4 regions of the Citrobacter enshiensis genome follow, and region 4 is predicted to be linked to each of the others. Evidence: predicted binding sites of a transcription regulator. Region 4 holds the regulator's gene; each other region holds the start of a gene.
The links. The regulator sigma-54, encoded in region 4, starts transcription at its own class of promoters, with help from an activator protein. The targets are predictions, from matches to a motif close to GTTGGCACANNTTTCGCTNT.
Positions count from the first base shown of each region.

Region 1: the regulator sigma-54 is predicted to act here: its motif matches at 3,159-3,178, upstream of norV (anaerobic nitric oxide reductase flavorubredoxin).
Region 2: the regulator sigma-54 is predicted to act here: its motif matches at 4,446-4,465, upstream of glnA (glutamate--ammonia ligase).
Region 3: the regulator sigma-54 is predicted to act here: its motif matches at 3,036-3,055, upstream of glnK (P-II family nitrogen regulator).

Region 1 covers NZ_CP119862.1:1,059,816-1,067,105, forward strand. The annotation lists gene hypF (carbamoyltransferase HypF) at 1-458, shown strand, start outside; gene norW (NADH:flavorubredoxin reductase NorW) at 534-1,667, opposite strand; gene norV (anaerobic nitric oxide reductase flavorubredoxin) at 1,664-3,112, opposite strand; gene norR (nitric oxide reductase transcriptional regulator NorR) at 3,300-4,817, shown strand; gene gutQ (arabinose-5-phosphate isomerase GutQ) at 4,814-5,779, opposite strand; gene mltB (lytic murein transglycosylase B) at 6,070-7,149, shown strand.
Region 2 covers NZ_CP119862.1:4,756,686-4,763,975, forward strand. The annotation lists gene P2W74_RS22630 (MFS transporter) at 1-304, opposite strand, end outside; gene P2W74_RS22635 (sugar phosphate isomerase/epimerase family protein) at 409-1,389, opposite strand; gene P2W74_RS22640 (GntR family transcriptional regulator) at 1,397-2,107, opposite strand; gene typA (ribosome-dependent GTPase TypA) at 2,351-4,174, opposite strand; gene glnA (glutamate--ammonia ligase) at 4,553-5,962, shown strand; gene glnL (nitrogen regulation protein NR(II)) at 6,237-7,286, shown strand.
Region 3 covers NZ_CP119862.1:3,583,060-3,590,349, reverse strand. The annotation lists gene P2W74_RS17220 (SmdA family multidrug ABC transporter permease/ATP-binding protein) at 1-1,091, shown strand, start outside; gene P2W74_RS17215 (SmdB family multidrug efflux ABC transporter permease/ATP-binding protein) at 1,084-2,862, shown strand; gene glnK (P-II family nitrogen regulator) at 3,107-3,445, shown strand; gene amtB (ammonium transporter AmtB) at 3,478-4,764, shown strand; gene tesB (acyl-CoA thioesterase II) at 4,842-5,702, opposite strand; gene P2W74_RS17195 (YbaY family lipoprotein) at 5,914-6,435, shown strand; gene P2W74_RS17190 (MGMT family protein) at 6,468-6,857, opposite strand; RNA gene ffs (signal recognition particle sRNA small type) at 6,942-7,038, shown strand; gene yczR (MocR-like transcription factor YczR) at 7,067-7,290, opposite strand, start outside.
Region 4 covers NZ_CP119862.1:497,754-505,043, forward strand. The annotation lists gene rapZ (RNase adapter RapZ) at 1-583, opposite strand, end outside; gene ptsN (PTS IIA-like nitrogen regulatory protein PtsN) at 629-1,120, opposite strand; gene hpf (ribosome hibernation promoting factor) at 1,239-1,526, opposite strand; gene rpoN (RNA polymerase factor sigma-54) at 1,549-2,982, opposite strand; gene lptB (LPS export ABC transporter ATP-binding protein) at 3,030-3,755, opposite strand; gene lptA (lipopolysaccharide ABC transporter substrate-binding protein LptA) at 3,762-4,316, opposite strand; gene lptC (LPS export ABC transporter periplasmic protein LptC) at 4,285-4,860, opposite strand; gene kdsC (3-deoxy-manno-octulosonate-8-phosphatase KdsC) at 4,857-5,423, opposite strand; gene kdsD (arabinose-5-phosphate isomerase KdsD) at 5,443-6,429, opposite strand; gene P2W74_RS02415 (calcium/sodium antiporter) at 6,443-7,290, opposite strand, start outside.

The sequences.
Region 1 (7,290 bases), 560 kb from region 4:
CCGCCGCGTTAGGCTGTGCGCCAGCGTCGCTGAGCTATGAAGGGGAAGCGGCCTGTACGCTGGAAGCATTGGCTTCACAGTGTCAGGGCGTTGAACATCCGGTGACGATGCCATTGATCGGAAATCAACTGGATCTGGCGACCTTCTGGCACCAGTGGCTGAACTGGCAGGCAACGCCCGGTGAACGCGCGTGGGCTTTTCACGATGCGCTGGCGCGAGGGTTTGCCGCCATGATGCGTGAACAAGCCGCATCGCGCGGGATTACGACGCTGGTATTCAGCGGTGGGGTGATGCATAACCGCTTGCTGTCGTCGCGGCTGGCCTTTTATCTTGCTGATTTTACGCTGTTGTTCCCGCAGCAATTACCGGCGGGCGATGGCGGGCTTTCGCTGGGGCAGGGGGTGATTGCCGCAGCGCGCTGGCTGAACAATTGTGATATGCCGGATGGCGACGCGTAGCATCTTATCCGGCGCTACAAAGCGCCATATGTCGTGGGCCGGATAAGGCATAGCCGCCATCCGGCACAACGTCATTTACACCGGCAGCGTTTTCAACAGGGCGAAAGCCTCCTTCATTCTGTCTTCACTGACGACGAAGGCGCGCAACTGGCCTTCGTCGTTCATCCCTCTGGCAACCATTCCGTCGGCTTCTGCGGCGATGTGCCAGTTCAGATCCCGACGCTGGGTTTCCCCGGCCAGATGTAACGGCAATTCCGGTGTTTTGATTTTCACGAGCATGGCGGGCAGCTTCAGCGGAACGTTGCCGCCGAGCAGGTTTTTCGCCAGGTACATCGCGCTGAGCTGAATCGGCTGCAGGAAGGGCAGTACCTGACCATTGATTTCCGCGCAGTCACCGAGGGCATAAATATCCGGATGACTGGTTTGCAGGTAGCTGTCCACGCAAATGCCGCGATTGAGAGTTAAACCGGCGCGACGCCCCAGCGCCGTTTCCGGACGCAAACCGGTAGCGGCGATCACCACGTCGACCTCAACACTGCGCTGACGATCGAACGTGGCACGAATACCGGACGCCGTTTTCTCCAGCCCCTGAAGCTGTGATTTCAGCAACAGATGCACGCCCATATCGGTAAGACGATGCTGTAAGCGACTGCTCACTTCCGGCGGCATCAGTGAAGCCAGAATGCAGGCGGCGTTATCAATCAACGTCACGGCTTTGCCCGCCCGGCAGAAATCCATCGCCAGCTCGCTGCCGATCAGACCGCCGCCGACAATCAACACCCGGTGCGCGTCGCGCAGTTGCGTTTCACACGCGCGGTACTCCTGCTGACTGTTCAGAGTGAGCATTAACTCACGCCCGGTAACAGGAGGGACAAAGGCTGAAGCCCCGGTCGCCAGCACCAGCTTGTCGTATCGCCACTGCATGTTCTGACTTTTCACCACATGGGCATCGGCATCAATGTCGGTGACCCAGGTATGCGGGAACAGGCGTAAAGTAAACTGTTCGGCAAACTCACCCGCCGACTGGCGGGTGAGGTCGTCAGCGCGCTGTGCCTGGCTGATAACGTGGCTGAGGTCGGGCTTGTTATATTCATCCATGCTGTCAGCCGCAATCAGGGTTAACGGGATATCAGCATCCTGTTTACGGATGTTTTTGACTAACTGGCGGGCGGCGAAGCCCGAACCAATAATGACAATTCCGTGGCTCATTTTGCCTCCGTTGCCAGTACGTCGAAGACCTCTTTACCCAATGAACATTCCGGGCAGAGGAAGTTGTCCGGAACGTCGCTCCACGGTGTTCCCGGAGCGACATCCTGCAGGGGTTCGCCTTTGGCGGGATCGTAAATCCACTGGCAGACGCTGCATTGCATGCAGGGGCCGAGGTCGGCTGCCGCTGCGGCAGCACAGACGCACGCTTCCTCTTTGGCGGTCGCTGTGACATGGGTTTCCGGCAGCGGAGCGAGTGCCCACTGACGCGCAATCTCACGACCATGCTGACGGCACAGTTCCAGCGCATCCAGATCCGGGCGCCATTTGGCTTTCAGGCTCAATGACATTTCAAAACCGGCATCCTGCAAGCGGGTAGAGAGACGGTCAACCGCGCCGCCGCTCCAGCCGTGAGATCCAAAGGCGCTGGCGCGTTTGTTGCGAAAACGCAGGCCGGTCATCTCTTCGACCAGGCCAGCGATTTTCGGCATCATCACGTTGTTCATCGTGGAGGTGCCGACCAGCACGCCTTTGGAGCGGAAAACGTTGGTCAGAATTTCGTTTTTATCGCTGCGGGCGACGTTAAAGATTTTCACCGCCACGTTTGGGTCCACTTCGTTAATCCCCTGAGCGATGGCGTCCGCCATCATGCGGGTATTGTTCGACATGGTGTCGTAGAAAAGAGTGATGCGGTCTTCCTGATAATCCGCCGCCCATTTCAGGTACATCTCAACAATCTGCGTTGGGTTGTCGCGCCAGACCACGCCGTGGGAGGTGGCAATCATATCGACCGGCAGATTAAAACCGAGGATTTCGGTGATTTTTGGCGTCACCAGGCGGCTGAATGGGGTCAGAATGTTGGCATAGTAACGCTGGCACTGTTCGAACAGTTCGGTCTGATCCACTTCGTCATTAAACAGACGTTCATCGCAATAGTGCTGACCGAAGGCGTCATTACTGAACAGAACCGCATCGCCGGTCATATAGGTCATCATGCTGTCCGGCCAGTGCAGCATCGGGGTTTCAACGAAGATCAGCTGTTTGCCGTTGCCGATATCCAGTGCGTCGCCGGTTTTCACCACGTTGAAATTCCACTCCGGATGATGATGATGGCCGGTGATAGAATCAATGGCATTCGCGGTGCAGTAGATAGGCGTATCGGGGATCTGCATCATCAGCTCGGTCAGCGCACCGGCGTGGTCCTCTTCTGCGTGGTTGATGATGATGTAATCAATGTCTGCGAGGTCAATTTCACTGCGCAGGTTTTGCACGAATTCACGGCTGAACTTATGGTCGACGGTGTCGATCAGCACATTTTTTTCTTCACGGATGAGATAGCTGTTGTAGCTGCTGCCGCGCAGCGTTTTATATTCAGTCCCGTGAAAATCACGGACTTCCCAGTCACGTTGGCCAACCCAATGGATGTTATTTTTAACCAGAATAGACATAGCAACCTCAATGAATTCAGTGTTTTCCCCAAAAGATGTCTTTCTGATTGCAGGTTGTGTGCCAACTTTTTAACATTATGATTTTAAACTGTTTTTAAAATAATACTCATAAATTGGTAGTCAAAATGACTATTCATTAAATGGTCACTATGACAGTATGAATGGTCAAAATGACAATGAGGGTGTTATGCGTTTTTCCGTTGATGTACTGGCGAGCATCGCCATTGAATTACAACGCGGTATCGGCCATCAGGACAGATTTCAGCGCCTGATCACGACGCTGCGGCAGGTGCTGGAATGTGATGCCTCCGCATTGTTGCGCTACGAGGCGCGCCAGTTTATCCCGCTGGCGATTGATGGCCTGGCGCGCGATGTGCTCGGCAGACGCTTTACGCTGGAAGGGCATCCGCGCCTGGAGGCCATCGCCCGCGCCGGGGACGTGGTGCGCTTCCCGGCCGACAGCGATTTACCCGACCCCTATGACGGATTGATTCCAGGGCAAGAGAGCCTGAAGGTACACGCCTGTATTGGCCTGCCGCTGTTCGCCGGACAGAACCTGATTGGCGCGCTGACGCTCGACGGCATGGCGCCGGACCAGTTTGATGTTTTCAGTGATGAAGAACTGCGTCTGATTGCCGCGCTGGCGTCCGGGGCGCTGAGTAATGCGCTGCTGATTGAACAACTGGAAAGCCAGAATATGCTGCCGGGTTCATCCTCCGCGTTTGAGCCGGTGAAAGAGACGCAGATGATTGGCCTTTCACCCACCATGATGCAGTTAAAAAAAGAGATAGAGATTGTGGCGGGCTCTGACCTCAACGTGCTGATCAGCGGCGAAACGGGAACCGGTAAAGAGTTGGTGGCAAAAGCCATCCATGAAGGCTCGCCGCGGGCGGTGAATCCGCTGGTCTATCTCAACTGCGCCGCGCTGCCGGAAAGCGTGGCGGAGAGTGAACTGTTTGGCCATGTCAAAGGGGCGTTTACCGGAGCCATCAGCAACCGCAGCGGTAAGTTCGAAATGGCCGATAACGGCACCCTGTTCCTGGATGAGATTGGTGAACTGTCATTAGCGCTGCAGGCCAAGCTGCTGCGTGTTTTGCAGTACGGCGATATTCAGCGTGTCGGCGACGATCGTAGTCTGCGCGTTGATGTACGCGTACTGGCGGCGACCAACCGTTGCCTGCGTGAAGAAGTCCTGGCCGGGCGTTTCAGGGCCGACCTGTTTCACCGTTTGAGCGTTTTCCCGCTTTCCGTGCCGCCTCTGCGCGAGCGCGGTGAGGATGTGGTGCTGCTGGCAGGCTATTTTTGCGAGCAGTGTCGGCTGCGGTTGGGACTTTCGCGCGTGGTGTTGAGTCCCGCCGCGCGCAGTCACCTGTTGCACTATGGCTGGCCTGGGAACGTGCGCGAACTGGAACATGCGATCCATCGTGCCGTGGTGCTGGCGAGGGCAACGAAAGCAGGGAATGAAGTGCTGCTGGAAGCCACGCATTTTGCATTACAGGACGCGTCGGCTGTACCTCAGCCGGAACCGACGACAGAATTGCCGCTCAATCACAATTTGCGGGAGGCGACGGAGCGTTTTCAGCGGGAGATTATCCGCCGGGCGCTGGCGCAAAATAACCACAATTGGGCGGCCAGCGCGCGGGCGCTTGAAACAGACGTCGCCAACCTGCACCGACTGGCGAAGCGTCTGGGACTCAAAGATTAGAGAATGCCTGCCTGATAAAAATCCTGCAGGTTAATCGCGCCGGTGAGTTTACCGTTTTCATCCACCACCGGGGCGGCGGTAATTTTGCGCTTCATCAGGATCTCTTTGGCGTCAATGGCGCGGCTTTGTGCCTGTAGCGTGACGCCATTGTGAGTCATCGCGTTACTGACTGGCGTGGTGAGCGCACCGCCGCCCACTAACCAGCGACGCAGGTCGCCGTCGGTAAATACGCCTTTCACATAGGCTTCATCGTCACAGACCGCGACCAGACCCAGCCCGGTACGGCTCAATTCCAGCATCGCGTCCATCACGCTGGTGGCAAGCTGAACCTGAGGCACCGCATCGTCGCGGCGCATCAGATGATGCACGTTATTCAACAAACGTGCGCCCAGTGCGCCAGCCGGGTGAGAGCGGGCGAAGTCTTCCTCGTTAAAACCGCGCGCCTGCATTACGGCCATCGCCAGCGCATCACCCATCATCAGGGTATTTACCGTACTGGAGGTTGGCGCCAGATGCATCGGGCAGGCTTCACGTTCGACGGAGATATCCAGCACGGCTTTCGCCGCCAGACCCAGCGGGGAGGTGGGTTTCCCGGTCATCGCCAGCAGGGCGACCGATTTGTCTTCGAGGCGCGGAATGATGAGATCCAGCTCTTTCGCGCCGCCGGAATAGGAGATAAACAGCATAACGTCACGGCTTTCGATCATCCCCAGATCGCCGTGCAGCGCTTCCGCCGGGTGAACAAAAAAAGCCGGAGTGCCAGTGCTGGCGAGGGTTGCCGCGATTTTTTTGCCAATATGACCGGACTTGCCGATACCGGAGACAATCACCTTGCCTTCGCAGTGGATAATGGTATTCGCGGCGCGGATAAAATCATCGCCCAGACGCTCCGGCAGACGGCTCGCTTCCTGTAACTCCAGCATTAATGTCTGACGGCCCGCGTTCAGTAGTGCATCACTCATTGGTTTCTCCGGTTATGATCACTTCAACCCCTTTTGCCGATGATCAGGAACAACGAAAACTGCCGCTGTTCCCGCTTATTCACGCAATAGCAGTACGCGATGATAGTGCATTCAGGGGGCGTGAATCATAGAAAAAGATCATGTTGAAGAGGGATTCATCACTAGCGTGATAAAAGGAATCGCGATTTTTGCTGCTAAAAATAGGTAGCGATAGCGACTACCGCTTCCTTGTGCGACGGAGGATGCTTTACCATACTTCACCCTGGCTGAATTTGTTTAATGGATGTCTCATGTTCAAGCGTCGTTATGTAGCGTTACTTCCCCTTTGTGTGTTGCTGGCTGCCTGTAGCAGCAAACCGAAACCTTCAGAGACTCAAACGACAACGGGGACGCCGTCCGGCGGTTTCCTGCTTGAGCCCCAACACAACGTGATGCAGATGGGCGGCGATTTCGCCAATAACCCCAATGCGCAGCAGTTCATCGACAAAATGGTGAGCAAACACGGCTTCGACCGCCAACAGTTGCAGGAGATCCTGTCACAGGCTAAACGTCTGGATTACGTGCTGCGTCTGATGGACAGACAAGCCCCGACGGCTCAAGCGCCTACCGGACCTAACGGCGCATGGCTGCGCTATCGCAAGCAGTTCATCACCCCGGATAATGTGCAAAATGGCGTGGTGTTCTGGAATCAGTACGAAGATGCGCTGAACCGCGCATGGCAGGTTTATGGCGTACCGCCGGAAATCATCGTCGGGATTATCGGAGTTGAAACGCGCTGGGGGCGTGTGATGGGCAAAACGCGCATTCTGGATGCGCTGGCGACGCTGTCGTTCAACTACCCACGCCGGGCGGAGTACTTCTCCAGCGAGCTGGAAACCTTCTTACTGATGGCGCGTAATGAACAGGATGACCCGCTGGATCTGAAAGGTTCCTTTGCGGGTGCGATGGGGTACGGACAGTTTATGCCGTCCTCCTACAAAGAATATGCGGTTGACTTCAACGGCGACGGTCATATCAACCTGTGGGATCCGGTCGATGCCATCGGTAGCGTTGCAAACTACTTTAAAGGACACGGTTGGGAGAAAGGCGATACGGTGGCGGTGATGGCTAACGGCCAGGCGCCAGGCCTTGAGAATGGCTTTAAAACCCAGTACAGCCTCTCCCAACTTGCCGCTGCCGGGTTAACGCCGCAGCAGTCGCTGGGTAATCATCAAAAGGCCAGCTTGCTGCGTCTTGATATCGGTACCGGCTACCAGTACTGGTACGGTTTACCGAACTTCTACGCCATTACCCGCTATAACCACAGCACCCATTATGCCATGGCGGTCTGGCAGCTTGGCCAGGCCGTCGCGCTGGCACGCGTACAGTAATACTCTTTTGCCGGATGGCGGCTTTGCCTTATCCGGTCTATGGGGCTGAGTTCCTTTGTAGACCGGATAAGATGCCAGAGCATCGCTATCCGGCACTATTTTTAACGCGGTTAGTCTATTTCCTGAATCCTCCTCGTAAAA
Region 2 (7,290 bases), 660 kb from region 4:
CAAAGAGTATTCCCCAATAGCCAGGCATTGTTGTCAGATAGACCCCTAACAGCCCTGTGGCAATCAGCGAAAACGACATGGTGTATTTACGTGGCAGTTTGTCGGCAAAATAGATAGACAGGAAAAAACCCACCGTCGTAACAAATGAGTTCACCGACATCGCATTACCAATTTGACCATTGGTCAAATGAAAGTATTCCTGCATTGGTATATAAAACGCATCTTTTAATGACGGTAATTTATAAATCGTACCGCCACACAGCGTTAACAGGCTAAACAACGCCCATTTCTTTTTGGTGAGCATAATATCCCCTAAAGTATGACTAAATTCATTATTTTATAGGCAATAGCAACCTGACCATTCTCGAAGAATGGTTTTCCATGCACATAAGAGAAATTAAAACAACATTACGTATTTAGAATATCAATCGCCTCTTTTTTTATTTGTTGCAGAACACTGCGCACAAATTTTATCTGGTTAATCGCATCTTCTTTTTCTTTTATTAGGCGCTCTTCCAGGGCATTAGCTTCAGGCAGAGGTGTTTCACTCATTTGACGCCATGGGATCCAGGGGTTGTCGCCTTCATTTTCGAAACGAAATGCCGGGGCATAATAATCAACTTCTTCTTCCAGGCCATAGGCCATAACCTGAGGTTTTTCATCACCTAAACAGATCAGTTTTGTTAGCAATGCTTTGAACGGCATATCGCCCTGACCAGAGATACAGGCTTTATGACCCAGTCCACCTTCTTCATTAACGATCAGCGCATCTTTAATATGCACCTGAGTAATATACGGTGCCATTGCGTCCAGTGCGTCGAGGGGATGCTCATTAGCATTAATCATATTGGCAAAGTCAAACAGCAGAGAGAGTGACTCCATTTCACTTTGCTTAATTAATGAGGCCAGCTCATGGCTTTTCAGATCTTCATGCTGTTCAAGTGTGAAGGTTAAGCCGCTGTTCTGGTAAGTGTCACGAATATAGGCGATATCTTTGGCGATAATCGACATGACCTCCTGCAGATTACCTTCATAGCGCGGATAAAAACGGACGGATGACGCACCTGTTTTTAATGCAATAGCGGCAACCTGATCAATGGCTTTTTTATCTGAGGCACTGGTCTCAATATGAACATCAAGATTCAGCTGACGCGCTTTATCACCAAAAGCAGAAAGTTCGCTGTCATTCATGTTTTCGAGTGAATAGCGTTCCCCATCCAGAACATGAATTTTTACACCACGTAACTGGTTCGCATGCGCGATATCCAATAAGTCATTCGGCAAAATTCGCTCAAGTCGCATATTCAGATGATAAGCATATGCATGAAGATAAAGGGGAAGGTTGTCTACACGCGCCAGAATTTTTTCTGCATTATTCATTGTGACCATAATACACCTACAAGTTAATAAAGAGATCAACAGCCTCAAATCGCCAGTATTCAAGGTCTATTTGTACGATATTCCCATCGCGGTCAGCCCGATGCTTTTCAATAAGAATGGCTGGCATCCCGGCGGAGCCGCCAATAAATTTACTGATATCGCCAGGCATGCGAACCGGTTTGAAAACCAGCTTCTTTACCACCGTTTCTTTTTTATAGACTTGTTCCCACACGGTAGAAAAAGATTGGTTTTCAAGCTGATCAATAAAACCTGGAGCCACTACGGGATTAATAAACGTTTCATGGTAGAAAACTTTATGCCCTTCCAGTGCGCCCCACCCCGTCACCCGATACAGCTCGTCGGATGCGGTGACGGTTGTCAAAGGAGCAACCATCTCTGGAAAATCGGAAATACGGCTTTTCTCAGTAAATCCCCATGACGGTTCCCTGCCCTGTTCAAGCGCAGCACGCTGAAAGCTCGCCGATAATTCCGGGCTGTAATTGAAGCGTGGCTGGGTGACGAACCATCCTTTACGATCCTTACGGAATATTTTGGATTCAGCCTCAAGATTTAACAGCGCCTGGCGTAGCGTCATACGCTTAATACCCAGCAGCTCACCTAATTCCCGCTCAGAAGGCAGCTTTCCACCTGACGTGGTGATCCCATCTTTTAACCAACGGTCCAGCTTCTCTTTCGCATTTTCAACGGTCGACTGATTGCTCGTCATTGTTTAACCCATTTGGTTTAAACCAGTGAAAGTATCATACGCTGACGCTAAAAAAGAAAGCAAACAGCGCCGACATGCTTTGAAGATAAATGTGACAAAGCTCTCTTAAGGCAAGAATACGGGCGTTTGGCAGGGGAAGAGAGACGAGAAGAAACAGCGTCGGTGAGGTCGCTGTGCGGCCAGCAAGATCCAAAAAAAAACCCCGCCACGAAGGCAGGGTCTTATCGTAGAAAGAAGCGTTAATTACTCTTCTTTCGCGCCGCGCATTGCGCGTTTACGATCGTTTTCAGTCAGGTGACGTTTACGGATACGGATGGAAGTTGGGGTAACTTCTACCAGTTCGTCATCATCGATGAATTCCAGAGCCTGCTCCAGAGTCATTTTCTGAGCTGGGACCAGCGTGGTTGCTTCGTCAGTACCGGAAGCACGCATGTTGGTCAGTTTCTTACCGGTCAGGCAGTTTACAGTCAGGTCGTTAGAACGACTGTGAATACCGATGATCTGGCCTTCGTAAACTTCTGCACCGTGACCCAGGAACAGCTTACCGCGATCCTGCAGGCTGAACAGTGCGAACGCAACCGCTTTACCCTGACCGTTGGAGATCAGCACGCCGTTCTGACGCTGGCCAACATCGCCCGCACGAACATCGTCGTAATGGCTGAAGGTGGAGTACAGCAGACCGGTACCGGAGGTCATGGTCATGAATTCTGAACGGAAGCCGATCAGACCACGGCTTGGGATCACGTAGTCAAGACGTACGCGGCCTTTGCCATCTGGATTCATGTTTTTCAGGTCGCCTTTACGCTCACCCAGAGCCTGCATGACAGAACCCTGATGCTGCTCTTCGACGTCCAGCGTTACGTTTTCGAACGGCTCTTGTTTACGGCCGTCGATTTCGCGGAAGATAACTTTCGGACGGGAAACCGCCATTTCGAAACCTTCACGACGCATGTTTTCGATAAGAACGGACAGGTGCAGCTCACCACGACCAGATACACGGAACGCATCCGCATCCGGCGTTTCTTCAACGCGCAGTGCCACGTTGTGCACCAGCTCTTTGTTCAGGCGGTCAAGGATCTGACGAGAGGTAACGTACTTACCTTCTTTACCACAGAACGGAGAGGTGTTTACGCAGAAGAACATGGTTACGGTCGGTTCATCAACGGACAGCGCCGGCAGCGCTTCAACATTCTGCGTATCGCAGATGGTATCAGAGATGTTCAGCTCGCCGAGACCGGTGATCGCGATGATATCGCCCGCTTCTGCAACGTCACTCTCGATACGTTCCAGACCCAGATGGGTCAGAACTTTACCGACTTTACCGTTGCGGGTTTTGCCTGCGCTATCAATGATAGTGATCTGCTGGTTCGGTTTAACTTTACCGCGCTTGATACGACCGATGCCGATAACACCAACGTAGTTGTTGTAGTCCAGCTGAGAGATTTGCATCTGCAGCGGGCCATCAAGGTCAACGTTCGGTGCAGGTACGCGATCGACGATGGTCTGATACAGCGGAGTCATATCTTCAGCCATATCTTCGTGATCCAGACCCGCGATACCGTTCAGCGCAGAAGCGTAAACGATAGGGAAGTCCAGCTGTTCGTCAGTTGCATCAAGGTTAACGAACAGGTCGAATACCTGATCAACAACCCAGTCAGGACGTGCGCCCGGACGGTCAACTTTGTTGATAACAACAATAGGCTTCAGGCCATGAGCAAAGGCTTTTTTGGTCACGAAGCGCGTCTGCGGCATCGGACCATCCATTGCATCAACGACCAACAGCACGGAGTCTACCATGGACATTACACGTTCAACTTCACCACCGAAGTCGGCGTGCCCTGGGGTATCAACGATGTTGATACGGTAGTCATTCCATTTGATAGCGGTGTTTTTCGCGAGGATGGTAATCCCACGCTCTTTCTCCAAATCGTTGGAGTCCATCACACGCTCTTGGGTTTCGGCACGCGCATCAAACGTACCGGATTGCTGCAGCAGCTTGTCGACCAGGGTAGTTTTACCATGGTCAACGTGCGCGATGATGGCGATGTTACGCAAATTTTCGATCACAACTTTGCCTCGGGCATTAGGAATAGCGCGTTATTGTACACGGATTAATCGCACTACAAAACAGGATCACAAACATCCTCCGCAAACAAGTATTGCAGAGTTTCTTTGTGATCGCTTTCACGGAGCGTTAAAAGGGTTACTCATTGCTCATTGCACCAACATGGTGCTTAATGTTCACATTGAAGCACTATATTGGTGCAGCGTGCTCACCATGGTGCAGCCCTTTTGCACGATGGTGCGCATGATAACGCCTTTTAGGGGCAATTTAAAAGTTGGCACAGATTTCGCTTTATATTTTTTACGGCGACACGGCCAATTTTTGCAGAATTGCAGACCTCGTTACCACGACGACAATGACCAATCCGGGAGAGTTAAAGTATGTCCGCTGAACACGTATTGACGATGCTGAACGAGCACGAAGTGAAGTTTGTTGATTTGCGCTTCACCGATACCAAAGGTAAAGAACAGCACGTCACTATTCCTGCTCATCAGGTAAATGCCGAATTCTTCGAAGAAGGCAAAATGTTTGACGGCTCCTCCATCGGCGGCTGGAAAGGCATTAACGAATCTGACATGGTTCTGATGCCAGATGCGTCCACTGCGCTCATCGACCCGTTCTTTGAAGATTCTACCCTGATTATCCGTTGTGATATCCTGGAACCTGGCACGCTGCAGGGCTATGACCGCGACCCGCGCTCCATCGCCAAACGTGCTGAAGAATATCTGCGCGCTACCGGCATCGCAGACACCGTTCTGTTCGGGCCAGAGCCAGAATTCTTCCTGTTTGATGACATTCGTTTCGGCGCATCCATCTCCGGTTCCCACGTGGCCATCGACGATATCGAAGGCGCATGGAACTCCTCCACCAAATATGAAGGTGGTAACAAAGGTCACCGTCCTGGCGTGAAAGGCGGTTACTTCCCGGTTCCTCCGGTAGACTCTTCTCAGGACATTCGTTCCACCATGTGTCTGATCATGGAAGAGATGGGTCTGGTTGTCGAAGCACATCACCACGAAGTAGCGACCGCAGGCCAGAACGAAATCGCAACCCGCTTTAACACCATGACCAAAAAAGCGGACGAAATTCAGATCTACAAATATGTGGTTCACAACGTTGCGCACCGCTTCGGTAAAACCGCAACCTTTATGCCAAAACCGATGTTTGGCGATAACGGTTCCGGTATGCACTGCCACATGTCTCTGTCCAAGAACGGCGTAAACCTGTTCTCTGGCGACAAATATGCCGGTCTGTCTGAGCAGGCGCTGTTCTACATCGGCGGCGTAATCAAACACGCTAAAGCGATCAACGCCCTGGCAAACCCGACCACCAACTCCTACAAGCGTCTGGTCCCGGGTTATGAAGCACCGGTCATGCTGGCTTACTCTGCCCGTAACCGTTCTGCCTCTATCCGTATTCCGGTGGTTGCTTCTCCGAAAGCGCGTCGTATCGAAGTGCGCTTCCCGGATCCGGCAGCTAACCCGTACCTGTGCTTTGCTGCCCTGCTGATGGCGGGTCTTGACGGTATTAAGAACAAGATCCACCCGGGCGAAGCGATGGACAAAAACCTGTATGACCTGCCGCCGGAAGAAGCGAAAGAGATCCCACAGGTTGCTGGCTCTCTGGAAGAAGCACTGAAAGAACTGGATCTGGACCGCGAGTTCCTGACCGCAGGCGGCGTGTTCACCGACGAAGCGATCGATGCGTACATTACGCTGCGTCGTGAAGAAGATGACCGCGTGCGCATGACGCCACACCCGGTAGAGTTTGAACTGTACTACAGCGTTTAACCGTATCTTAAAAATTCGACGAATTTCGCGTTGCGGCAAGGCGGCAACTGAGCAAATCCCCAGGAGCATAGATAGCTATGTGACTGGGGTGAGCGAAGGTAGCTAACGTAGCTGCGGTGTGAAAGGCGTCAGGCGTTTTTTAGTTGCCGTGGAAACTTTTAGCCCATCCCCGGATGGGCTTTTTTCTCCACCAGCCACCTGACTTTACGCGCTTTTTATCAGTAAAAAGCTATAATGCACTAAATTGGTGCAAACTTTTCCAGGAGACTGCTGAATGGCAACTGGCATGCTGCCCGATGCTGGGCAGATCCTTAATTCTTTAATCAATAGCATCTTACTTGTCGATGACGAGTTGGCGGTGCATTACGCCAATCCCGCCGCGCAGCAGTTGCTCGCCCAAAGTTCCCGCAAACTGTTTGGCACACCGTTACCTGAACTGCTGAGTTACTTTTCATTAAACATCGGTCTGATGCGAGAGAGCCTGCTAGCGGGCCAGGGCTTTACAGACAACGAAGTCACACTGGTGATAGATAGTCACTCACATATCCTCTCCGTGACCGCACAAAGGCTGCCAGATGGCCTTATCCTGCTGGAAATGGCGCCGATGGATAACCAACGCCGTTTGAGCCAGGAACAGCTGCAGCATGCTCAACAAATTGCTGCCCGCGATCTGGTGCGTGGTCTGGCGCATGAAATTAAAAATCCGCTTGGCGGTTTACGCGGCGCGGCGCAGTTACTGAGCAAGGCGCTTCCCGATCCGGCGTTGACGGAGTACACCAAAGTCATTATCGAGCAGGCGGACAGACTGCGTAATCTGGTTGACCGCCTGCTGGGGCCACAACATCCGGGCATGCACATCAACGAAAGTATTCATAAGGTCGCAGAACGTGTGGTGGCGCTGGTTTCAATGGAGCTGCCAGAAAACGTGACGCTGATTCGTGATTACGATCCGAGTCTGCCGGAGCTACCGCACGACCCGGACCAAATCGAGCAGGTGCTGCTGAATATCGTGCGCAACGCCCTCCAGGCGCTGGGGCCGAACGGTGGCGAAATTATTCTGCGTACCCGCACTGCTTTCCAGCTAACCCTGCACGGAATGCGTTATCGCCTGGCGGCGCGTATTGACGTAGAAGACAACGGTCCGGGCATTCCTTCCCATTTGCAGGACACGTTGTTTTACCCCATGGTGAGCGGTCGCGAAGGTGGTACCGGGCTGGGTCTGTCCATCGCCCGTAATTTGATTGATCAACATTCCGGCAAAATTGAATTTACCAGTTGGCCGGGTCATACCGAGTTCTCGGTTTACCTGCCTATCAGGAAATAAAGGT
Region 3 (7,290 bases), 1.8 Mb from region 4:
CGGATACCGGCAAGAAAAACCTGCGGGTCGCCCGTATCGACGCCCGATTTGATCCGACGATTTATATTGCCATTGGTATGGCAAATCTGCTGGCGATTGGCGGTGGCAGTTGGATGGTAGTCCATGGCGCATTAACGCTCGGACAACTGACCAGCTTCATGATGTACCTCGGCCTGATGATCTGGCCGATGCTGGCGCTGGCGTGGATGTTTAATATCGTTGAGCGAGGCAGCGCCGCCTACAGTCGAATTCGCGCCATGCTGGCAGAAGCACCGGTGGTGAATGACGGCGCAGAGCCCGTACCGGAAGGGCGCGGTGAACTGACGGCGGCGATTAGCGAGTTTCGTTATCCGCAGGCGGCGCATTCTGCGCTGGGTGAGGTCCATTTTCACCTCAAGCCCGGCCAAATGCTGGGGATTTGTGGACCTACCGGTGCCGGGAAAAGCACGGTACTTTCGTTGATCCAGCGTCATTTTGACGTCACGCAAGGCGATATTCGTTTTCACGGTATTCCGCTAACGCATTTACAACTGGATAGCTGGCGTAGCCGACTGGCTGTCGTCAGCCAGACACCGTTTCTGTTTTCAGATACGGTCGCCAACAACATTGCGCTGGGGCGCCCAAACGCGACGCAGGACGAAATTGAACATGTTGCACGTTTAGCCAGCGTTCATGAGGATATTTTACGTCTGCCACAGGGTTACGACACCGAGGTCGGCGAACGCGGGGTCATGCTTTCCGGCGGGCAAAAACAGCGTATTTCCATTGCCCGTGCGTTGTTGCTCAATGCGGAGATCCTGATTCTGGATGACGCCCTGTCGGCCGTGGATGGCCGTACGGAACATCAGATTTTACATAACCTGCGCCAGTGGGGAGAAGGGCGTACGGTGATCATTAGCGCGCACCGCTTGTCAGCCTTGACGGAAGCCAGCGAAATTATCGTGATGCAGCATGGGCACATTGCTCAGCGAGGCGAGCATGACGATTTGGTCCTGCAATCCGGCTGGTATCGCGACATGTACCGCTATCAGCAGTTAGAGGCCGCGCTGACTGACGCTCCTGAAATGCCAGAGGAGGCGGCGAATGCGTAGTTTTGGACAGTTATGGCCAACGTTGAAAAGGCTGCTGGCGTACGGTTCTCCGTGGCGAAAACCGCTTTCCATTGCGGTAGTCATGCTCTGGGTCGCCGCGGTGGCGGAAGTGAGTGGACCGCTGCTTATCAGCTATTTCATTGACCATCTGGTGGCGAAAAACAATCTGCCGTTGGCAATGGTGGCGGGGTTGATCGCGGCCTACATTGGCTTACAGCTGCTGGCGGCCGGGCTGCATTATGCGCAGTCGCTGTTGTTTAATCAGGCCGCCGTTGGCGTCGTACAACAACTGCGGACCGACGTGATGGATGCTGCGCTCCGTCAGCCGTTGAGCGAGTTTGATACCCAGCCTGTCGGGCAGTTGATCTCCCGGGTGACCAATGATACCGAAGTGATCCGCGACCTTTACGTTACGGTGGTGGCGACGGTGTTGCGCAGCGCCGCGTTGATTGGCGCGATGTTAGTGGCGATGTTCAGCCTGGACTGGCGCATGGCGTTGGTGGCGATGGCGATTTTCCCTGCCGTGCTGGTGGTGATGGTGATTTACCAGCGTTACAGCACGCCGATCGTACGCCGTGTGAGAGCGTATCTGGCGGATATCAATGACGGTTTCAATGAAGTTATCAACGGCATGAGCGTCATTCAGCAGTTTCGCCAACAGGCGCGCTTCGGGGAACGCATGGGAGAAGCCAGCCGTTCGCACTACATGGCGCGAATGCAGACTCTGAGGCTGGATGGTTTTTTACTGCGCCCGTTGCTGAGTCTTTTCTCGGCGCTGATTCTGTGTGGGCTGCTGATGTTGTTCAGCTTCACCTCGGCGGGAACCATCGAAGTCGGGGTGTTATATGCGTTTATCAGCTACCTCGGGCGGCTGAACGAGCCGTTGATTGAACTGACGACGCAACAATCCATGTTGCAGCAGGCGGTTGTGGCAGGTGAGCGCGTTTTTGAACTGATGGATGGCCCTCGCCAACGTTATGGTGAAGATAACAGACCGCTGCGAAGCGGGCGAATCGACGTGGATCATGTTTCTTTCTCCTACCGTGACAATAATCTGGTGCTGCAGGATGTCAGCCTGTCAGTGCCTTCCCGCGGTTTTGTGGCATTGGTCGGGCATACCGGGAGCGGTAAGAGTACGCTCGCCAGCCTGTTGATGGGCTACTATCCGCTGACTCAGGGCGAGATTCGCCTGGACGGGCGGCCCCTCTCTACGTTGGGTCACAGCGTTCTGCGTCAGGGCGTGGCGATGGTGCAGCAGGATCCGGTGGTGATGGCAGATACTTTCCTGGCAAACGTCACGCTGGGCCGCGATATCTCGGAAGCGCGCGTCTGGCAGGCGCTGGAAACCGTCCAACTGGCGGAACTGGCGCGCGGCCTGAGCGACGGTATCCATACGCGTCTGGGCGAGCAGGGAAACACCTTGTCGGTGGGGCAAAAGCAACTCCTGGCGCTGGCGCGCGTGCTGGTTGAGACGCCGCAGGTGCTGATCCTGGATGAAGCGACGGCCAGCATCGACTCGGGGACCGAACAAGCGATTCAGCAGGCGCTGGCGGCCGTTCGTGAGCACACCACGCTGGTGGTGATTGCGCACCGGTTGTCGACGATCGTCGAGGCTGACACCATTCTGGTGCTGCATCGCGGTCAGGCGGTTGAACGTGGCACCCATCAACAATTGCTGGCAGCGCAGGGGCGTTACTGGCAAATGTATCAATTACAGTTAGCCGGGGAAGAGCTGGCCGCCAGCGCGCGCGAGGAATCGCTTACCGCCTGATGCACCAGCGTTGCCCGCCACTCCCGCGGGCGGTGCAAAAATGAAACGCATCATGCACTGGCATGGTGCGTTTTTCGTTTCCCGCTTCGCTTCCGACGCACTTCACATTTCTCTCCTCCTGTTTTGTTGCCTGTTTTTTGTGCAATTGCGTGCCGGATTGGCGCATTTCTCAATGTGGCACACCCCTTGCAATAGTTCTCTCGTGTCGCTGCAGTTATTACCCATTTCTGACAGGAGGGGATCTATGAAACTGGTTACCGTGGTAATCAAACCGTTCAAACTGGAAGACGTTCGTGAAGCGTTGTCTTCCATAGGCATTCAGGGGTTGACGGTCACCGAAGTGAAAGGTTTCGGGCGTCAGAAAGGGCATGCCGAGCTGTACCGCGGCGCGGAATACAGCGTCAACTTTCTACCAAAGGTAAAAATTGATGTGGCCATCGCTGACGATCAGCTTGAGGAGGTGATCGATATCATCAGCAAGTCGGCATGGACCGGAAAAATTGGCGACGGCAAAATTTTCGTCGCTGAGTTGCAACGCGTTATTCGTATTCGTACCGGTGAAGCCGACGAAGCGGCACTGTAACTTTCAGGCTACACAGTGATAGGAACGAAAAAATGAAGATAGCAACGATGAAAACGGGCCTGGCTTCACTGGCGCTGCTGCCAGGTCTGGCGATGGCGGCTCCTGCGGTCGCCGACAAAGCCGATAATGCCTTTATGATGATTTGTACCGCGCTGGTGCTGTTCATGACGATCCCCGGCATTGCCCTGTTCTACGGCGGTTTGATTCGTGGAAAGAACGTGCTGTCAATGCTCACCCAGGTCACCGTGACGTTCGCGCTGGTCTGTATTTTATGGGTTGTTTACGGCTATTCGCTGGCCTTTGGTGAAGGTAACAATTTCTTCGGTAACTTCCACTGGACGATGCTGAAGAATATTGAACTGACGGCGGTGATGGGCAGTTTCTATCAGTATATTCACGTTGCGTTTCAGGGCTCGTTCGCCTGTATCACCGTTGGGCTGATCGTGGGGGCATTGGCTGAGCGGATTCGTTTTTCAGCGGTGCTGATTTTCGTGGTGGTCTGGCTGACGCTTTCCTACATTCCTATTGCGCACATGGTGTGGGGCGGCGGTTTGCTGGCATCGCATGGCGCGCTGGATTTCGCGGGCGGTACCGTGGTGCATATTAACGCGGCGATTGCCGGTCTGGTTGGGGCTTATCTGATTGGCAAGCGCGTCGGTTTTGGCAAAGAGGCGTTTAAACCACATAACCTGCCGATGGTCTTTACCGGTACGGCGATCCTGTATGTTGGCTGGTTCGGTTTTAACGCCGGTTCCGCCAGTGCGGCGAACGAGATCGCGGCGCTGGCTTTCGTCAACACCGTGGTTGCAACGGCGGCGGCGATCCTCGGATGGATATTTGGCGAATGGGCGCTACGCGGTAAACCGTCTCTGCTGGGGGCCTGTTCTGGCGCCATTGCCGGTCTGGTTGGGGTTACGCCTGCCTGTGGCTACATCGGGGTCGGCGGCGCGTTAATTATTGGCGTTGTGGCGGGGCTGGCAGGATTATGGGGCGTGACAATGCTTAAACGGCTGCTGCGCGTTGATGATCCTTGCGATGTGTTCGGCGTTCACGGCGTATGCGGCATCGTTGGGTGTATCCTGACCGGGGTCTTCGCCTCTCGCTCGCTCGGCGGCGTGGGCTTTGCCGAAGGCGTCACGATGGGACATCAGGTGCTGGTGCAGTTAGAAAGTATCGGCATTACAATCCTCTGGTCCGGCGTGGTCGCGTTTATCGGTTACAAACTGGCGGATTTAACCGTGGGGCTGCGCGTACCGGAAGAACAAGAGCGCGAAGGACTGGATGTGAACAGCCACGGCGAGAATGCCTATAACGCGTAACGCAGATTGCCCGGTGGCGCTGTCGCCATACCGGGCCTACAAAAAGCCGGATAAGCGTCAGCGCCATCCGGCTTTTTTCAATTGTGATTACGCATGACCCCTTCCTGCACGGTAGACGCAACCAACACGCCGTCCTGCGTGTAAAACTCACCGCGCACAAAGCCGCGGGCGCTGGAGGCAGAGGTGCTCTCTACGCTGTACAGCAGCCATTCATTCATATTGAAAGGACGATGGAACCACATGGAATGATCGATGGTGGCAATCTGGATCCCTTTTTCGAGAAAACCAATACCGTAAGGCTGCAACGCCACGGGCAGGAAATTAAGATCGGAGGCATAGCCCAGCAAATACTGATGCGCGCGGAGGCTGTCCGGCATCGTGCCGTTTGCGCGGATCCAGACCTGACGTGTTGGCTCCGAAACATGGCCTTTTAGCGGATTATGAAATTCGACCGGGCGAATCTCTAAGGGACGATCGCAGAGAAATTTCTCTTTTAACATCGGCGGCAGCAAATGCGCCACCGAGCGGGCAATTTCGGTTTCCGATTTCAAGGATTCAGGCCCAGGTGCGGCGGGCATTTTTTTCTGGTGCTCAAATCCCTCTTCCTGGCCCTGGAAAGAGGCGGTCATGTAAAAGATGGGCTTCCCATTTTGAATCGCGGCCACCCGGCGGGCGCTAAAACTGTTGCCATCACGCAGCACTTCTACATCGTAAATAATCGGTTTTTGACTATCGCCCGGACGTAAAAAATAGCTGTGGAAAGAGTGGACATGGCGTTCTTCGGAGACGGTCTCCTTGGCGGCACACAGCGCCTGGCCGACAACCTGTCCACCAAAAACCTGTCGTAACCCCAGGTCTTCACTTTGTCCCCGAAAGAGTCCTTCTTCAATTTTTTCCAGATTTAACAATGTCAGCAGATTTTTCAGTGCCTGACTCATACTTACTCTCCAGGTAATGACGGCGCCGCAGCGAGATAGCCACAGTATAACGCAATTTTAAAAGTGGTCCGATGGGTGCAATAGTCTGAATAACTGACTTATTTCAGGAAAAAATAGGTAGTTTGTGCCAAACTTAATCACGTTATGTGTTTGTTAACCGTACTCTGGCGAGTAAAAAACTTGCTGGAGCACTGGTGAGAAGGAGAATTTAATGAAACTTGTGCACATGGTAAGCGGGTTAGCGATGGCGGTTGCTCTGGCGGCCTGCGCAGGCAAAAGCGCAGATGTTCAGACACCCGCGCCGAACCCGGGCACTTCAGGTGTGGCTACACAGCCTGCAATTCAGCAACCCTCGGTTTCAGGTACCGTCTGGATCCGTCAGAAAGTGGCCTTGCCACCGGATGCCGTATTAACCGTGACACTGTCGGATGCCTCACTGGCCGATGCGCCGTCAAAAGTGTTGTCGCAGCAGGCGGTCCGTACTGAAGGCAAACAGGCGCCGTTTAGCTTCGTTCTCCCGTTCAACCCGGCAGATGTACAGCCAAACGCCCGGATCCTGCTGAGTGCAGCGATCACCGTTAATGACAAACTGGTATTCATTACCGATACCGTCCAGGAAGTGATTAATCGGGGGGGGACAAAGGCCGATCTGACGTTGGTACCGGTCCAGCAAACGGCAGTGCCGGTGCAGGCTGGCAGTGGGGCGATAGCAACGCCACCTACAGATTACTGATCTGAAATAAACCCTCTTTGACACGGAGAGGGTTAATACACCCAGCGGTATCGTTGTAAATCGATCTGCCCGCTCCCTGAAACCATCACCCCTTCCGACAATAAAGCCTGGCGTTGACGCTGAAGGTCAGGACCTGTCAACGAGATTGCGCCGTGGCGATTGACGACTCGGTGCCAGGGGAGGGTGCTGCCTTCCGGCAAGCGTTTTAACACGCCGCCGACCTGGCGAGCGGCACGGGGTGAACCCGCGAGCCGTGCGACATCACCGTAAGTGGTCACAAATCCTTCGGGAATAGAGGCGACAATTTGCCAGACGCGTTGGGGGAAAGAGTCTTGTATATCCATGGTATATTCCTGCGCTAATCCTTCAGCATAATCCTCAATAGAGGCGGAGTGAAGCCACATTGCACAAGAAAACAGCATCCGATGAAGGATAGGTTGCATTTACAGGGGACAGCAGTGATAATGCGCCTGCGCGTTGGTTAACAACGCTCTCAATGGGGGCTCTGTTGGTTCTCCCGCAACGCTACTCTGTTTACCAGGTCAGATCCGGAAGGAAGCAGCCAGAGCAGACGACGTGTGTGCCGGGATGTAGCTGGCAGGGCCCCCACCCAATTCTGCCGTCCGGCAGGTCAAATAATCTTACGCATTTTTCCCACACCAGTTTGAAAACGCAATCCGTCCCACAGGGGCTGTAACGTGCTAAATGCCGCGCGTAATGTGTCGTCCGGGTGGGTAAACGGCATCCGCAAGAAGCGATCGAAAGCACCGGCCAGACCAAAGCGGGTGCCCGTGCCGAGCTGAATACCTGCGCTTTCGGCATGCGTGGCGAACTGAGTGGCTAAGGTATCAGGCA
Region 4 (7,290 bases):
GTTTCGGGTCCCAGTGCGGGTTAGGCAGGAAGCGCACATCGAACACATAATCCGCATCAATCGGAATACCGTGCTTGAAGCCGAAAGACTCGAAGACCATCGTCAGTTCGCGTTCACGTTTACCCAGCAGGCGAGTTCGCAACATCTCTGCCAGTTCATGCACGGACATTTCGGACGTATCAACGATCAGATCTGCACGGGAACGCAAGGGTTCCAGCAAATCACTTTCTTCATCAATGGCGCTTTCCAGCGACAGATTCTTGCTGGACAGCGGGTGCAGGCGGCGCGTGTCGCTGTAACGGCGAATCAGCGTGTTGCGATCGGCATCGAGAAACAACAACTGAGGGGAGAAGGCATCCGGCAGGTTATTCATTGCCTGCTCGAAAATCTCCGGCGATTCCGGCATGTTGCGCACATCGATGCTGACGGCCGCAGAAATCTGGCGATCGGCCAGTGTTCGGGCCAGATCGGGCAACAGCACTACGGGAAGGTTATCCACGCAGTAAAAACCCATATCTTCCAGCGCTCGCAGGGCGACAGACTTACCTGACCCTGAACGACCGCTGACGATCATCAGTACCATGTACCGTTTCTCCTCACAACGACAAAAAGGGATGCCATTGGGTTGTTATGCTTCATCCTGTCCACCTTCGGTGTCAGTGATGATTTTATAAAGTTCTTCGTCACTTTGGGCTGAACGCAGGCGGCGGCAGATAGTTTTATCCGCCAGACGTTTCGCCACCAGAGATAGCGTATGCAAATGCGTTTTGGTTTGGTCGGCGGGAACAAGCAGGGCGAAAAGCAGATCGACAGGCTGATTATCTATAGCGTCGAAAGCAATAGGCGTTTCGAGTTGTACGAACACGCCGACAGCGCGTAACGTATCTTCTTCCAGCTTCCCGTGCGGGATTGCAATGCCGTTACCAATCCCTGTACTGCCCATTTTCTCACGCGTCAGAATGGCTTCAAACACCACCTGAGAGGGCAGGCTGAGCTGTTTTGCCGCCAGTTCGCTGATGATTTCCAGCGCGCGTTTTTTGCTTTGGCAGTGGACGCCACTGCGCGTACATTCCTGGTTAAGTACACTGCTCAGTTGTAGAGTCGAATCGTTATTTATCATAATTTCACCTAAGAACCTGCCCCATCCAACTGACGGGTCAGATTCGGAGCGCTAACTGTACAAATGGCCTGTTGTGCTTCACAACAGGCCGTCCTGCACCCGTTAACTGCCCGGACAATTAGTGTTGTTTCAGTTTATCTTTATGTTTCGTTAATTGCCGGGCCAGTTTATCAATCAATCCGTCAATAGCGGCATACATATCCTGACCTTCGGCACTGGCATGAATCTCGCCGCCGTTCACATGCAGTGTCGCATCCGAGGTGTGGGTCACTTTCTCCACTTTCAACACAATGTAGACCTGATTAATCCGGTCAAAATACTGTTCAAGCTTAGCGAACTTGCTTGAAATAAACTCACGCAAAGCTTCAGTAATTTCGACGTTATTTCCAGTGATGTTGAGCTGCATAGTGTCTTCCTTATCGGTTGGGTCAAACCAGTTGTTTGCGCTGGTTAGACGGCGGAATGGATAAAGACTCTCGGTACTTCGCAACGGTACGGCGCGCTACCATGATACCTTGTTCTGACAGCATAGAGGTTAACTTGCTGTCGCTCAGTGGTTTCGCGGGGTTTTCCGCAGCAATTAACTTCTTCACCAGCGCTCGTATCGCCGTGGACGAGGCTTCGCCGCCGCCTTCGGTATTGACGTGGCTGGAAAAGAAATATTTCAGTTCAAAAATTCCGCGCGGACTGTGCAGATACTTTTGCGTCGTCACTCGGGAAATTGTCGACTCATGCATTTCGACGGCCTGGGCGATATCCGCCAGCACCATCGGTTTCATAAACTCTTCGCCTTGCTCAAAAAAGGCTTGTTGCTGCTCAACGATACAGCGGCTGACGCGCAGCAATGTATCGTTACGGCTTTCCAGACTTTTGATTAACCACTTCGCATCCTGAAGATTGCTACGGATAAACTGGCTGTCCGCGTCGTTACGCGCGCCATTGCACATGGCGGCATAGTGCTGATTGATCTGCAAACGAGGAATGCTGTCGCTGTTCAGTTCCACCGTCCAGCGATCGTTATGTTTACGGACCAGCACATCAGGGATCACGTATTCAGGCTCGCCTGTCTGGATCGACTGTCCGGGTCTGGGATCGAGCGACTGAATAAGATTGACCGCTTCTTTGAGCACCTCTTCCTTCAGGCGAGTGACGCGCATCAATGAGCGAAAATCGTGATTGGCCAGCAGATCAAGGTGATCGCTGATGATCAGGCGAGCCTCTTGCAGCCAGGGCGTCGCGGTGTCGAATTGCGAGAGTTGGATCAGCAAACAGTCGCGAAGATCTTTTGCTGCCACGCCGACAGGATCAAAACGCTGAATGCGTTTAAGCACGGCTTCAACTTCATCAAGGTCAATCTCTTCGTCACCCATGCTCTCGAGGATGTCATCCAGCGAGACGGTGAGATAGCCGGTTTCGTCTACCGCATCGACGATCGACGTAGCGATCGCCCGGTCAGTGTCCGAGAACGGCGTAAGTTCCACCTGCCACATCAGGTAATCCTGTAGCGACTGCGTGGTTTCACCCTGATAGACCGGCAGCTCATCGTCGATATAGTCGCCGCTGGTGCCGGACGGCGTTCCTGCGGTGTAGATTTCATCCCAACTGGCATCAAGCGGCAGCTCTTCCGGCATCTCTTTTTGTTCGAGTGCGTCTGCGGTGTCCAGGGTTTCGCTGTCCTGAGTTTCCTGGGTGTCGATTTCTTCGTGAAGATCGGTTTGCTCGAGCAGTGGATTACTTTCCAGCGCTTGCTGAAGTTCTTGCTGAAGTTCCAGCGTGGACAACTGCAACAGACGGATAGCCTGTTGTAGTTGAGGCGTCATGGCCAGTTGTTGGCTGAGCCTGAGTTGCAAACCTTGCTTCATGTTCAGAGTGATTCTCTCCCGCTATGACGTCGCAATCTTCTACCCTATCAGAGTCTGAAGTCTTCCCCAAGGTATACACGTTTAACGTGCTCATCTTGCAGGATTTCTGTCGGCGTACCGTGTGCGATTAGGTGTCCCTGACTCACGATATAAGCGCGTTCGCAGACCGCCAGCGTTTCACGGACGTTATGGTCGGTGATCAATACGCCGAGCCCGCTGTCGCGCAGATGCTCAATGATGCGTTTAATATCGATAACGGAAATGGGGTCAACACCCGCAAAAGGTTCATCCAGCAGGATAAATTTAGGGTTGGCCGCCAGCGCACGGGCGATTTCCACACGACGGCGTTCACCGCCGGAGAGCGACTGGCCCAGGCTGTCACGCAGGTGCTCGATATGAAATTCTTCCATCAGCTCATTGGCTCTGTCGTCGCGCTGTTCGCTCGACAGATCGTCACGGATTTGCAACACCGCCATCAGGTTATCAAATACACTCAGGCGACGGAAAATGGAGGCTTCCTGCGGCAGATACCCGATACCGCGGCGCGCACGCGCATGCAGCGGCAGCAGGCTGATATCTTCGTCATCAATAATGATGTTGCCTGCATCACGCGGCACGATGCCCACAACCATATAAAAGGTCGTGGTTTTACCCGCACCGTTTGGGCCGAGAAGACCCACGATTTCCCCGGAGTTGACGGTCAGACTGACATCTTCCACCACCCGGCGGCCCTTATAGGCCTTTGCAAGATTCTTTGCAGTTAATGTTGCCATAACGAATTAGTTACCCTTCTTCTGTGCCGGGGCCTGGCCTTTGTTTTTGTCTTGCAGCTGCGACGGAACCAGAACCGTGGTCACACGTTTGCCTTTTTCACTAAAGGCCTGCATTTTTTGCTCTTTCACCAGATAGGTGATTTTGTCGCCGGTAATGTTGCTGTCGAGCTGCTCCAGGTAGGCGTTTCCGGTGAGGATGACGAAATCTTTCGCCAGCTCATAATGCATTTTCGAGGCGTGGCCTTTAACCGGCTTACCGTTGTCCTGCATCTGATAGAAGGTGGCAGGGTTGCCGAAGCCATCAATCACTTCTTTGCCATCTTCACCGCCCGGACGGGTAACGACCACTTTATCAGCATTAATTTTGATGGTGCCCTGGGTGACAATGACGTTACCGGTGAAGGTGACGACATTGCCCTGCATGTCCAGGGACTGCTGGTCCGATTCAATATGAATCGGCTGCTCGGTATCGCCCGTGACGGCGAACGCAGGAATGCTGGCGGCCAGAAGTGAGCTGGCAAGCACAAGATTAAGGCTGAGTTTGTTTTTTTGGAATTTCATAGGAGGTTCTAACCTTTTCAATCAGCTCGGCGTTCTTGCTGCGTAAGTTGCCGCGCATTTTCAGTCCGCTGGAGTTAAATGTTGTTCCGTATAACGTCACGAGATCGTCAGAGGTAACATCCTGCGTTACCAGATTGATCTTCGCGTTATCGGTCGTAATTCTGCGTAGTTGAGAGTCAGGCACCAACGCGTTGACTTCAACGTGGCCGTAGAGATACAGCATCCGGTCATCGGTCAACTTGGCTTTGTCGGCCTTAATCGACCATGTCGGGATTTTATCCTTATCAAAGGTGGTTAACACGGGTCGGGTAAACCACGAAACCGCCTGATCTGAATAGTATTCAACATGTTGAGCGATGAGGCGATAGTTCAGCGCCCCTTCAGGACTGTATACGACGGTATCCGTATGCTCACTTTTATAAGTTGGGTCGCTGTTATTCACGACAACCTGGGGCGCATCGTCTTTATCGACCAGATTGATACCGATAAGCACCAGAATGGCCAACGACAGCACAATGATAACCCAACGTCTGGTTTTACTCATATCGATTGCCCTTTGGCCTCATCCAGTTTGCCCTGTGCCAACAGTAATAAATCGCAAACTTCCCGCACGGCGCCGCGACCTCCGTCAATGCGTGTCACGTAATCGGCACGTGGAATCAACAATGGGTGAGCGTCCGCCACGGCAACGCTCAGCCCCACTTTTTCCATCACCGGCCAGTCGATAAGATCATCGCCGACATAGGCGACGTTTTCTGACGCCACGCCCAGTTTATTCAGCAGATCGGCAAACGCGACCAGCTTGTCTGACTGACCCTGATAAAGATGCGTGATCCCAAGTGTGGCACAGCGATCTTCTACAAGTTTAGCTTTTCGTCCGGTAATAATGGCAACCTCAATACCGGAAGTGAGTGCGCAACGAATACCGTAGCCATCACGGACGTTGAAGGCCTTCAGCTCTTCACCGTTATTGCCCATATAAATCAGACCGTCAGACAGTACGCCATCCACATCGAGGATGAGAAGACGGATGTTTTCCGCCCTGGCGATGACCTGGGTGCTGACGGGTCCATAACAGGTCGCAAGCGACGCACCTGCTTTACTCATTTTTATTATCCTTGAGTTTCTACACTACGCCTGCACGCAGGAGATCATGCATATGTAACACACCGAGTAACTGGTCGCCATCGGCAACCAACACCGAGGTAATATGGCGGGATTGCATCAAATTCAGAGCATCAACGGCGAGAATACCTGGACGTACGCGAATGCCCCCAGGCGTCATAACATCGGCAATCCCTAACTGGCGAACATCACCGCCCATATCAAAGACGCGGCGTAAATCACCATCCGTGAAGATACCGTTAATCTTCATATCGTCATCGCAAATGACGGTCATCCCAAGATTCTTACGCGTGATTTCCAACAGCGCATCACGCAGGCTGGCGTTCTTTTTCACATGCGGGATTTCGTCACCCGTATGCATGATATCGTTAACGCGTAGCAAAAGTTTACGTCCAAGTGCCCCACCCGGATGGGATAACGCGAAGTCTTCTGCGGTGAATCCGCGGGCTTTTAGTAAGGCGACGGCAAGCGCGTCCCCCATCACCAATGTGGCAGTGGTGCTGCTGGTTGGCGCCAGACCCAGAGGGCAGGCTTCCCGGGGCACTTTAACACACAGATGCACATCTGCGGCACGTGCCATGCTGCTTTCTGGTCGGCTGGTAATACAGATGAGCGGGACATGCAGGCGCTTGAGTACGGGAATCAACGCCGTGATCTCACTCGATTCGCCGGAGTTTGAAATGGCAATAACCACATCCTGCGGCGACACCATGCCGAGATCGCCGTGGGCTGCTTCACCAGGATGAACAAAAAATGACGGCGTGCCAGTGCTGGCAAATGTTGCCGCCATTTTGCGCCCAATGTGGCCTGATTTGCCCATCCCCATCACGACGACTTTGCCCGAGCACCAGAACATTTTTTCACACGCAAGGGTGAAGTTCTGGTTGATGTACTGGCCTAACTCGGCCAGGCCTTCACGTTCAATTTCCAGGACTTCTTTGCCTGCTAGCTGAAAGTCAAAACCCGGTTGCAACTCTAAGTGAGACATAATCCGTTTCCAGTTACCCAACGAGAAGTGGCGATATCCAGTACAGCATCGCCAGCCATATGATAAAACCGCCAGTCAACAACACGCCCGCGCCCCGACCAATTCGGCGTGAACGATGCCAGCAGAGTAATGCAAAAATAATGCTGACCAGCAGCATGACGCCGTAGTCACGGCCAAAGGCCAAAAGGTTAACTTCACCCGGTGCGATCAGCGCCGGTAATCCTAAAACGATAACGATATTAAAAATATTAGCGCCGATGATGTTGCCGACGGCAATATCGTTTTCCCCTTTACGCACACCCGCGATAGCGGTCGCCAGCTCAGGTAAACTGGTCCCGATGGCCACCACCGTTAACCCGATAGTCAGCTCGCTCATGGCAAAATAATTGGCCAGTACCGTCGCGTTATCAACCACCATACGGGTTGCCATGGGCATAATAATCAGGGCGATGCCGAGCCACAAAAATGCAACGGGCAATCCGCCTTCACGCGGTAGCTCTGCAACCTGTTCCCGGGTAAGACTGTCATTACCCTGGCTGTCGGCCAGACGGGCGATTTTAACAATGAATAGCAGCCATAGCACAGCCAGAAGTAGGAGAAAGATTCCATCACTGCGGCTGAGTTGTCCGTCGTGGAGGACATAACCTGCCAGAACGCTGACGAATAACATTAATGGCAATTCACGACGCAGAACATCAGAATGCACGGTAAAAGGGTGAAATAGCGCGGCCAGGCCTAAAATCAACAAAATATTGGTGATATTTGAACCCATTGCCGTACCGACAGCGAGATCGAGTTGGCCATGCAGCGATGCGGCGACCGACACGATAATTTCCGGCAACGATGTCCCGATACTGACGA